DNA from 2 places in the Neobacillus sp. K501 genome. Region 2 is predicted to be linked to the other one. Evidence: riboswitches for the same ligand, from Rfam matches in the RefSeq annotation. Region 2 holds a riboswitch; the other holds the start of a gene.
What was found. A riboswitch is a leader RNA that binds a small molecule or an ion and turns the genes downstream of it on or off. The one in region 2 is predicted to bind thiamine pyrophosphate.
Positions count from the first base shown of each region.

Region 1: it holds a riboswitch for thiamine pyrophosphate, as region 2 does, so the genes downstream of both, ACWM35_RS18125 (thiamine phosphate synthase) here and thiM (hydroxyethylthiazole kinase) in region 2, are expected to answer to the same signal.

Region 1 is NZ_JBSLYA010000008.1:156,110-161,432, forward strand. Features, by position in the region: gene thiS (sulfur carrier protein ThiS) at 1-91, opposite strand, end outside; gene thiO (glycine oxidase ThiO) at 103-1,233, opposite strand; gene ACWM35_RS18125 (thiamine phosphate synthase) at 1,217-1,861, opposite strand; TPP riboswitch at 1,973-2,081, opposite strand; gene ACWM35_RS18130 (MFS transporter) at 2,148-3,494, opposite strand; gene ACWM35_RS18135 (sensor histidine kinase) at 3,726-5,323, shown strand, end outside.
Region 2 is NZ_JBSLYA010000008.1:44,300-49,622, forward strand. Features, by position in the region: gene ACWM35_RS17520 (YheC/YheD family protein) at 1-537, opposite strand, end outside; gene ACWM35_RS17525 (histidinol-phosphatase) at 712-1,518, shown strand; gene ACWM35_RS17530 (MATE family efflux transporter) at 1,899-3,269, shown strand; TPP riboswitch at 3,505-3,613, shown strand; gene thiM (hydroxyethylthiazole kinase) at 3,701-4,507, shown strand; gene thiD (bifunctional hydroxymethylpyrimidine kinase/phosphomethylpyrimidine kinase) at 4,526-5,323, shown strand, end outside.

The DNA.
Region 1 (5,323 bases), 110 kb from region 2:
TTTGATGAACGTCATAATGTGTAAGTAAATCGGACACATGAACAATCTCTTCAGGTAATTCAACTGTTTGACCATTTAATAGGACTTTCATTTTTAACCCCCCTAATGCATTATTTCTAGTGTTCTTTCAATACGAAAAGCAGTGAGCAGGGTATCATCGGAACTTCTGCCATCAAGCAAATCTGCCACAAGCTTTCCGGTAACTGGGCTTAAAAGGATCCCGTTTCGATAATGCCCGGCAGCCACAAACATTCCTTTCCATTCAGGATGTTCTCCGATATAAGGATTACCATCACCGGTTTGTGGCCGAATGCCAGCCCATAGTCGTTCCAAAGCCAGATCCTTGATCTGAGGTACAAGGTGAACCGCTCTTTCTATTAATCCAGCAATTCCTCCAGGTGTGACAGTTTGATCAAAAGTATGTTCGACCATCGTGGCCCCAATATAAATTTCGCCATTTCGTTTTGGAACGAAATAACAACGTTTATCTGAAAAGAGGGTGGTGTGAAGAATCGGCTTGTCGGTTTTCACTGAAAAGCATTCACCTTTTACCGGATACACTGGAATATCCACCCCGGTAGTTTTCATTAAGTTGGCCGCCCATGCACCAGTAGCGATTACTACCTGGTCACAATAAACCTCCCCACACGATGTTTTCACTCCAATCACGTTGCCATGATCATAGATAAAAGAGAGGACGGCGGTGTTTTCACGAATTTCTGCTCCAAAATGAATAGCTCCCTTGGCGAATGCTTGCGTTAATTTTGCAGGTTGAACATGACCGTCATTGGGAAGATACATTCCTCCAGCCACACTGGGGGATAGAGCTGGTTCCATTTCTCGTATTTCGGTAGATTTGAGCCATTGAATAGCAGGGTCCCAATTTCGTTGAAAATCAACCTGTGTTTTTAAATCAATGGCCATTTCTTCCGTTTCGGCAATCTTCAACATCCCTTTTTGGACAAACTCAATATCGATTCCGGTACATTCGAATAACTCACGTGATAGCGAAGAAAACATCGCCTGACTTTTTAAAGCCAGTTGGAAGAGGGGGCCGTTTTGTTCCAATTCAGCTTGAGCAGCCAGCATGCCAGCAGCCGCACTCGATGCTTGACAAGCCAAACGCTCTTTTTCTAAAATTAGAACTTTTTTTCCCATTTTGACTAGCTGATAGGCAATAGAGCAGCCAGTCACTCCTCCTCCGACAATGACAACATCAAATGATTTTTTCACGATTTCCATCTCCAATTTTTAATGCTTTTACGTAAGCTTTTACGGCAGATAATGGATCGCAAGCGTCCAAAACACCAGACATGACTGCAATTCCTATTGCTCCAGCTTGAAGGACCTGATGGGTATTCTCTGGTTTTATACCGCCAATCGCAATGACTGGGATAGGTAGTTGTGAGATTTTCCTTAATTCCTCTAATCCTTTTGGCACCATTCCTTGTTTTGATGGGGAAGGAAAGACATGACCATATAGTACATAATCAGCTCCTTCCTCGAGGGCTTTTTGTCCTTCATCATAGGAGTGGATAGAACTGCCTATCCTAAGCTGAGGAAAGGCGCTTTTTACAATAGCAGCTTCTAAACTATGAAAGGCTAATTGGACTCCTGCAGACCTCGATACGCATGCAACATCCACCCGATCATTGATAATGATCTTTGATAAGGGGATGTCGGATTTTGAGAAAAGCTCTACCGCTTGAAAAAGCTCCCGTGCTGTTTTTTGCTTTTCACGTAAGTGGACCGCCGTGACAAAAGGGTGGATTTCGACTAAAATCTCACACAATTGTGCCATCGACATTTTTCCATTGGAGATAATATGCAACTCTTTTAAACTTGTGAAAATGTAAATCACCTCCTACTGGAAGTATCCGCTTTCTTATAAATGAGATGAAAACAAAAAACCACTTTCCGTTAGATAAGAAAGTGGTTGAAAATTTGAAAAATTATCCCCTTGGAGTTTCAAATATCATGTTTTCCACTTCCCTACGCTGGTATAATCCAGATCAGGTTCATAGAGTCCCGAAGTTACACTTCAATCTCAGCCCTTTAAAAAGGCACCTCTAGCGGATAGAATTTCCATATAAAATTGTAATTTTTACCTGCGTGTATAATATAACACGATTGATAGAATTGTCAAATTATTTTTCGGGTTTCCTATTCGATAGGGAAGGGGGGGGATCAGATGTTTTCTCTAATGTAAGTCCACCCTTGTTACTCTTTACATACCAAATAACAACAGGAAAGAGCAGTAGTGCAAGTATACCTCCGGAAAGTGTGAGGGTGGCATAACTGGATCCAGCGACAACTACCCCTGAAAGGACTCCACCAGCAGCCCCCGATAATGCAATCAAGACATCGATAGATCCTTGAGTCTTTGCGCGAGTGGACGGTGTGGTCGCATCGACAATGAGAGTCGTACCACTTATTAAGCCAAGGTTCCAACCAAGTCCAAGTAGTGCGAGAGCAAGGGTGAGAACAAGCATGGAATCACCTGGAGCAATTGCGGCTAAAATTCCAGCAGCAAGCAATGTAAAGCCAGAAGCAATGGACATGGCATTTCTGCCAATTCTATCAACTAGCACTCCTGTCACGAGCGAGGGGAGATACATGGCCCCGATATGTATCGCAATGACCATCCCAACCTCATTTAACCCATGTCCATGATGCTTCATGTGTAAGGGAGTCATTGTCATAATGGCAACCATCACAATTTGGGTTAAAACCATTACAGTGGCACCCACCAGGATTCCTCGATTGTTAGTGCTATTTGTTTGATCCGTATGAATCGATTGATTTTTGTCTGATAAATTCTTAGCTGTAATGGCAGCTGCAACCAAAAGAGGGTCTGGACGCATAAAAATGACAAGGAAGACACCCGCTAGGATATAAGCTGCAGCCGCTAATAAAAAGGGACCAGCTAATGCTGGAATATGGATCGCAGTTGCAAATTGCCCCATTACGCCAACTAAATTGGGACCTGCAACGGCACCCAATGTAGTAGAGACCAGTGCGATACTAATCGCTGTTGCCCTTTGCTTCGAATTGGCTAGATCTGTACCTGCATAACGCGCTTGCAGGTTGGTTGCGGACCCAGCACCATAGATTAATAGTGTTGCAAAAAATAAAAAGATGTTACTCGTGATGGCTGATAAAACAACTCCGAGAGCACCGATTCCTCCAACGAGGAAACCTGCTGCAAGTCCTGTACGGCGTCCAAATCTCTGCGAAAGGCGCCCCACAAGATAGGCTGCACCTGCGGAACCAAAAGTGAACAGAGCAGTGGGAATCCCTGCATAAGCATCAGTACCCAGCATCTCCTGTGCAAGGAGTGCTCCCACAGTCACACCGGATGCCAGTCCGGCTCCTCCGAAAATTTGCGAGAGGACTACAATAAGTAAAGTACGTTTATATAATTGCTGTTGCTTTTTGGGGTCATCAATATAACTCTCTACCCATGATGGAACACTGTTCACTTCATTTGCTATTTGTGCCAATTCTAAGCCCCCCTTGAAGGTGATTTGTAATACCTTGTTATCTTCGTAATTTTCTTAAAAATGGAAATAAAAGTGTATTACCATATTATCAGCTATGGACCTATTTCTGTAAAGATTGTTGTGTTGTTTACGCTATGGTGATCTCAATGATTACAAAGGAATTTGTATAAATATGTAGAAAGTGTTAGTTATCCTAATAACGTAAGGGGAAATCTAAAAGATATGAGAAAGCTATATCATTCATTTAAAGAGTACCTGCTTTCCCTTCCATATCGAGTAAAATTAATACTTGTTTTTTCATTACTTATTGTCCTAACAGCAACAATTTTGGGAAGTATCACTTACATTCAATTTTCAAAATCGAGCCAGGACAGAACTGAGAACTATCAAGTACAATTGGCTGATCAAATCAATCAAAATTTAAATCGCTATCTAAAAGAAATGCAAATTATTTCATTGTCTCCACTATATGACCAAGAGGTACTGGATATTTTAAAATCTCACCGTATAAAACAGGAACACACTTCCTTTCCACCGGCAGCTGAAAGAGTACCAATGTGGAGATATATTTCAAGTCTCATTCATATGAGGAATGAAATTAGAGGAATTCATATTATGGCTAATGATGGAACCATTTTCAGCAATTTAGATTCGAATACTGTCCTGCTAAAGGTGTTCGAAACAGATAACGAATGGATAAAACAGATTAAGAAGGCCGATGGGGAGTGGGTTCTCCTCGCTCTTCACCAACCAAATTATTATTTAAATAAAGATACTTCTGTCTTTTCAGTAGCAAGACTTATTCGAGATCCCTCTACATACGAACCGCTGGGAATTATTAAAATTGATTTAAAACAGGAATTAATTAAAGAGATTGTAAGTAATCCAGATGAGAAGAGGAAGATTTTTCTCCTGGATAGGAATAATCAATTTATCTACCCAAACAAGAAAGAAAAAATGATTGAATCTTCCTTTCTAACAGACATTGAAAGGATCAAGGTACGTAACTATTCAAGTATTCCTATTGATGGAACGGACTACATGATGGTGTATAAACAATCCGATTACTCTGGTGTTAAAACCATTATGCTTACTCCCCGGAAAAGTGTATTTAGTGAAGTAAATCATTTACGCCAAGTGATGATAATCGTTGTTTTGATTGGAATCCTTATCTCGTCTTTATTAGGATTTTTACTTTCAAAACCGCTGGTAGGGTCGATTCACAAACTAAAGGAGGCAATGGTGATGGCGGAAAAAGGGAATTTCTCACAGAGGGTTCCCGTTATTTCAAATGATGAAATTGGAGAACTTGGTAAAGGATTTAACCATATGATCAATGAAATTGATCGCCTTGTAACTGAGGTTTACAAGACTAGTTTACGGGAAAAGGAGGCAGAAATTAGAGCGCTGCAAAGTCAAATGAATCCGCACTTTCTCTATAACACGTTAGAATCCATCAATATGCTAGCGATTACAAAAGGGAATTTTGACGTATCAGATATGGTTACATCATTAGGTAAATTACTTAGGTATACAATCGATAATTCATCGAAAATTGTTACGTTGGAACAAGAGTTATCGTTTATTCGCTCTTACGTTTCAATTCAAAAGGTCAGAATTGGTCAACAACTCGAATATAGCGAAAACATTGAATCAGGTTTACAATATGTACTACTTCCAAAACTGGTATTACAGCCACTTGTTGAAAATGCCATTGTTCATGGGAAATTGAAAGAAAATGGTCATATTTGGGTGAATGCACATGCTGAGAAACAACAGCTGTCCATTTCCATTCGTGATAATGGACAAGGGATTAGCAG
Region 2 (5,323 bases):
TCTTTGAAAATGCTCGATCCATTGTTTACTGATGGATTTCGCCAATACGAAAAGAGAAGATGGATATGGGAAGGTACCCTCGTCCCATTTTTTTGTCTTCGGATTAAATAGAAATCCTTTAATTTGATGATTTATTGGATCAACCTTGTCGAGAGTAAATGCAACTATTGCCCCCTTGATACTTCGATAATGAATTAAATAATCAAAAAGATGCTCGAGTAATTGGTTGATGGAATTTGAGTCGTAATCGATAAGTAAACCAATAAAAGGACCAATGAGAAATTCGTCTCCAACCGATTTGACTTCAAGCTCACAATGAAGTGGAATATTTAGCTTGTCCGCAATATCTGCAGATAGGCTTGCCTCATTTGAACATACAGTATTATCCAGAGAAATATTCGTTTCGCAACTTAATGATCCGAACCTGATTCTTTTCATCGTATCACCCTCAAAACCTAAACGCTTTTCAACATCAGAATGAAAAGTCAATCCCCCCGTACCAAAAGAATTACAAGAAAACTGAAAAACACCTTCCAACATAAATCCCCCCAACCTCGATAATGGATAAATTATTATATGAGAATAATGGGGTGCCTGTCACCGTATATTCATTTTTGAGCTTTTATACAGCCCTTTATACATTTTTGGGGATAGATGAGACCAAGATGGGAAAATACTGATGAGAGGTGATAATTTATGAGTATAGAGACAATGAGGTTTGATTTGCATACGCATCATGAGCGTTGTGGTCATGCGAGGGGAGGAATCCGCGATTATATTGAGGCGGCTATTTCGAAGGGGTTGAAGGTCATTGGGATTTCTGATCATACACCTTATTTTTCTAGGGACGAAGATCATCCGTTTCCACGAATCACCATGGCAAAAAGTCAATTTTCTGAATATGTCAAGGAAGTCCAACAATTACAGAAGCAGTATCATGGGAAAATTGATGTCCTCCTAGGGATTGAAGCCGATTTCTTCCCTGAGGAAGTTGGGAAATATCGACCATATTTTGAACGTTATCCATTTGATTACATTATTGGCTCGGTCCATCATGTCGATGGAGTAAGTATTTTTAAAAAAGACCGCTGGGAAGGACTCTCCTCTAAAGAAAAGATCCGCACAAAAGAAACTTATTATCAATTAATTGAACAATCTGCACGAAGTGGTTTATACCAGATTTTAGGTCATATTGATGCGATGAAGGGGTACTATCCTGAATTTTCTTCGATCCAAACTGCAGTTGTTGAACAAACGTTAAAGGTTATTGCTGAGTCCGATATTGCGATTGAAATCAATACGTCGGGCAAAACCAAATATGTTGGTGGATGGTATCCGGCTGAGGATATGTTAGAAATGGCGCTCCATTATGGGGTGAAAGTGACATTTGGCTCGGATGCCCATGATCCAGAACGAGTTGGAGATGAGTTTGACGAAGTCCAAGGTCGCTTAAAGGAAATAGGATTCCGAGAGTGGGTTTATTTTAAAGAGAAAGAGAGAATAACCGTGGGTCTCTAATGAAAATAAAGGAGTCGGGATAGAAAAAATGTAACGGAGCCAATTCCATTACATTTTTTCTTTTCGTTTTTTGGCCACTCTTTTAATGATATAAATGCCAGCAATGATTGCTAGTAGATTCAAGGAATCTCCGAAGTTTATGGTTAGGTTAATGTTGTTATTTACCCGAATCATGTTTTTGTTGTTTTTAGAATTTTGTAGTGATTTCGTCCTTTCTAGTTCTTGTGTCAGAATAAACACCTCCATCTTTATTATATCGATGGTGTTAGTTAAAAGATTCCAAATTTACTAGTTTTTTTAGTTGAAAATTTAAGTAATAACCTGAAAGATAGAGTATAATTGATTTTTGGATTTGCATTTCTTATTTTAGGAGATTTCTTATGAAACAGACATTTACATTAAAGGATAAGACAAAGCAAATATTTGTTTTATTAATTCCAATTTTAATTACACAGCTTGGAATGTTTTCGATGGTATTTTTCAATACAATTATGACTGGAAAGTACAATTCCTCGGATCTTGCTGGTGTGGCGATTGCCTCTTCAATATGGAATCCGATATTTACGGGTATCAGTGGGATATTTCTAGCCGTCTCACCGATTGTCGCACAGCGTTTCGGTGAAAAAAAGAACAAGGAAATAGCATCTGTGGTGCGCCATGGTATTTATCTGTCTTTTGTAATTGCCATTTTGGTTATCATCCTTGGTATCTTCTTTTTAGATCCGCTTTTGACGATCATGAATTTACCAAACCGAGTACATGAGACTGCTTTTGACTATCTTGTTGGTCTTAGTTTTGGAATACTGCCACTTTTTCTATTTAACGTCTTAAGATCCTTTATTTATGCATTAGGAAAAACTCGTGTGGTGATGTATATTTTATTGCTGTCATTACCATTTAATTTCTTTTTAAATTATGTGCTAATCTTCGGCCATTGGGGATTTCCAGAGCTTGGCGGAGCAGGAGCAGGGTATGCGACATCATTAACTTATTGGTTGATCATAGTTATGACCGTATTCATTGTAAAAAGACTAGAACCATTTTCTTCCTATAATGTCTTTACAGATTTTAAGCAATTTTCACTTATTGAGTGTAAAGAAATATTAAAAATTGGTGTCCCAATGGGGCTTTCAATCTTTTTTGAAACGAGCATGTTTGCAGTTGTCACGATCCTTTTAAGTAAGTTCAATGTAACGACGATTGCGGCGTATCAATCAGCTTTAAATATCGTGTCCTTCCTGTATATGATTCCAATTAGTATTTCCATGGCTCAAACCGTGCTTGTTGGTTATGAAGTGGGGGCACGGAGGTATCATGATGCTAAAGCATATAGCTGGTTAGGGGTTTATCTAGCTATTCTAATTGCCATTTTTACGGGAGTGTTAGTGGTTCTGTTCCGATATGAGGTGGCTGGTTTGTATTCAAATGAAACAGCCGTTATCAACCTTACGGCAAATTTCTTGTTCTATGCGCTGTTTTTCCAAATTGCCGATGCCATTCAAGCAACCGCTCAGGCTGCACTTAGAGGCTACAAAGATGTCAATCTATCGTTTATTATGACTTTAATAGCCTACTGGCTCATTTGCTTACCTGCTGGGTATTTACTAGCACACTACACCAGCCTAGGCGCAAAAGGTTATTGGATTGGATTAACCTTAGGCTTACTAGCCGCAGGAATCGCTTTATCCGCGCGTCTCATCTACATCCAGAAAAAGAAATTCATCCAAACAGAAATCAGTAAGGCAATCTAAACTGTAATCAACCCTCATCCGATCATTATGGATGGGGGTTTTTACATGACGAATTATTCTACATTAAATGGAAAAGTGTCCGTCTGAGGTGGACAGTGTCCACGAGCGGTGACAGGCACCAATAATAGGCACTACTAATGGACATTAATATTGGAACCGCTGCTACAGAAAAAAATAAATCACTTTACTTATCGTTTTAATACGGTTATGATTTATTTGATAATTTAATATGTTCTTTATCTACTAGGGGTGCCTGTTTTCAGGCTGAGAGAAAATCTGCGGATTTTTAACCCTTTGGACCTGATCTGGATTATACCAGCGTAGGAAAGTAGTCGAGTGAATGTTATTTTTTTCTCTTGCTAATTAGCCAGGTCCTTTTATATGGGATCTGGCTTTTTTATTTTTCAATGAATTGTAAAGGGGAGAGTAGGATGGAAAGAGAGTTTTCAGAGGTATTAGTAAAGGTCAGAGGAGAAAACCCACTCATACATAACATTACGAATTTAGTGGTAACCAATTTTACCGCGAATGGGCTGCTCGCTCTTGGAGCGTCACCTGTGATGGCATATGCCACTGAGGAAGTAGCGGATATGGCGAAAATTGCCGGTGCCCTTGTATTAAATATTGGGACACTGAACCCGCAAAATGTGGAGTCAATGATTCTTGCAGGGAAAGCAGCAAATGAAGCCAATACTCCTGTCATTTTCGACCCAGTTGGAGCAGGTGCAACGCAGTACAGAACTGAAACAGCACAACGAATTTTAGCGGAAATTAACGTCTCCATTGTGAGAGGAAATGCAGCTGAGATAGCAAATATTGTTGGGGCAACTTGGGAAATCAGAGGTGTTGATGCTGGAGCAGGACAAGGAAATATCATTGAGTTAGCGATCTCTGCCGCGAAAAATTTGAAAACCGTTGTCGTCATCACCGGAAAAGAGGATGTCGTATCAGATGGAAGCACTACCTTTACAATTGCTAACGGTCATCCGATTTTAACGAAGGTAACAGGTACTGGCTGCTTATTAACCTCTATAATCGGAGCGTTTGCGGCCGTTGAAAAAAAACTAATCAACGCTGCAGTTGCTGCCTTGAGTTATTATGGTGTGGCAGCAGAGAAGGCAGCAAAAATGACGGCTGAAAAGGGACCTGGTAGCTTCCAAATTGAATTTCTTAATCAATTGTCGCTTGTAACGGAAGAGGAGATAAAACAAGCTAGTATCATAACAAAACAATGCTAATTACTGGAGGTATAGAGGATGAAAAAGGCTTTAACAATTGCTGGCTCTGATTCGGGCGGAGGGGCAGGGATTCAGGCTGACTTAAAAACTTTTCAGGAATTAGAGGTTTTTGGCATGTCTGCTTTGACGGCCGTAACTGCCCAAAATACACTGGGTGTTCATGCGGTCTATCCAATGACATCGGAAGCCGTTGTCAAACAAATCGAAGCAATTGGTGATGATATTGGGGCAGATGCTGTAAAAACCGGAATGCTTTTTAGTGCGGACATTATTGAAGCTGTTGCGGATTCTATTAAGAAATACAACTGGGAGAACGTAGTCGTTGACCCCGTAATGATTGCGAAAGGAGGGGCTTCACTATTACAAGAAGAGGCTGTTTCAGCCATGAAGAGCTATTTGCTTCCACTAGCGAAGGTCATTACACCGAACATTCCGGAGGCGGAGGTGTTAACAGGGATGTCGATTCATACAACTGAACAGAAACAAGAGGCAGCCCAAATGCTTTATCATCTTGGGGTGAAAAATATAATGATCAAGGGCGGACATGATGAAAATTCATCTGAATCCGTCGATTTATTGTTTGATGGTAAGGAATTCTACACTTTTACCAGTAAAAGAATTGAAACAAAGAACACGCATGGAACCGGCTGCACTTTTTCAGCAGTCATGACAGCAGAACTTGCAAAAGGCCGCACGGTGTTTGAAGCGGTCCAAGTGGCAAAGAAATTTATTCAAGCAGCGATTGAAAATCATTTGGAGATTGGTCAGGGGCATGGCCCAACGAATCATTGGGCATATCGAAAAAACGAAAGTAGG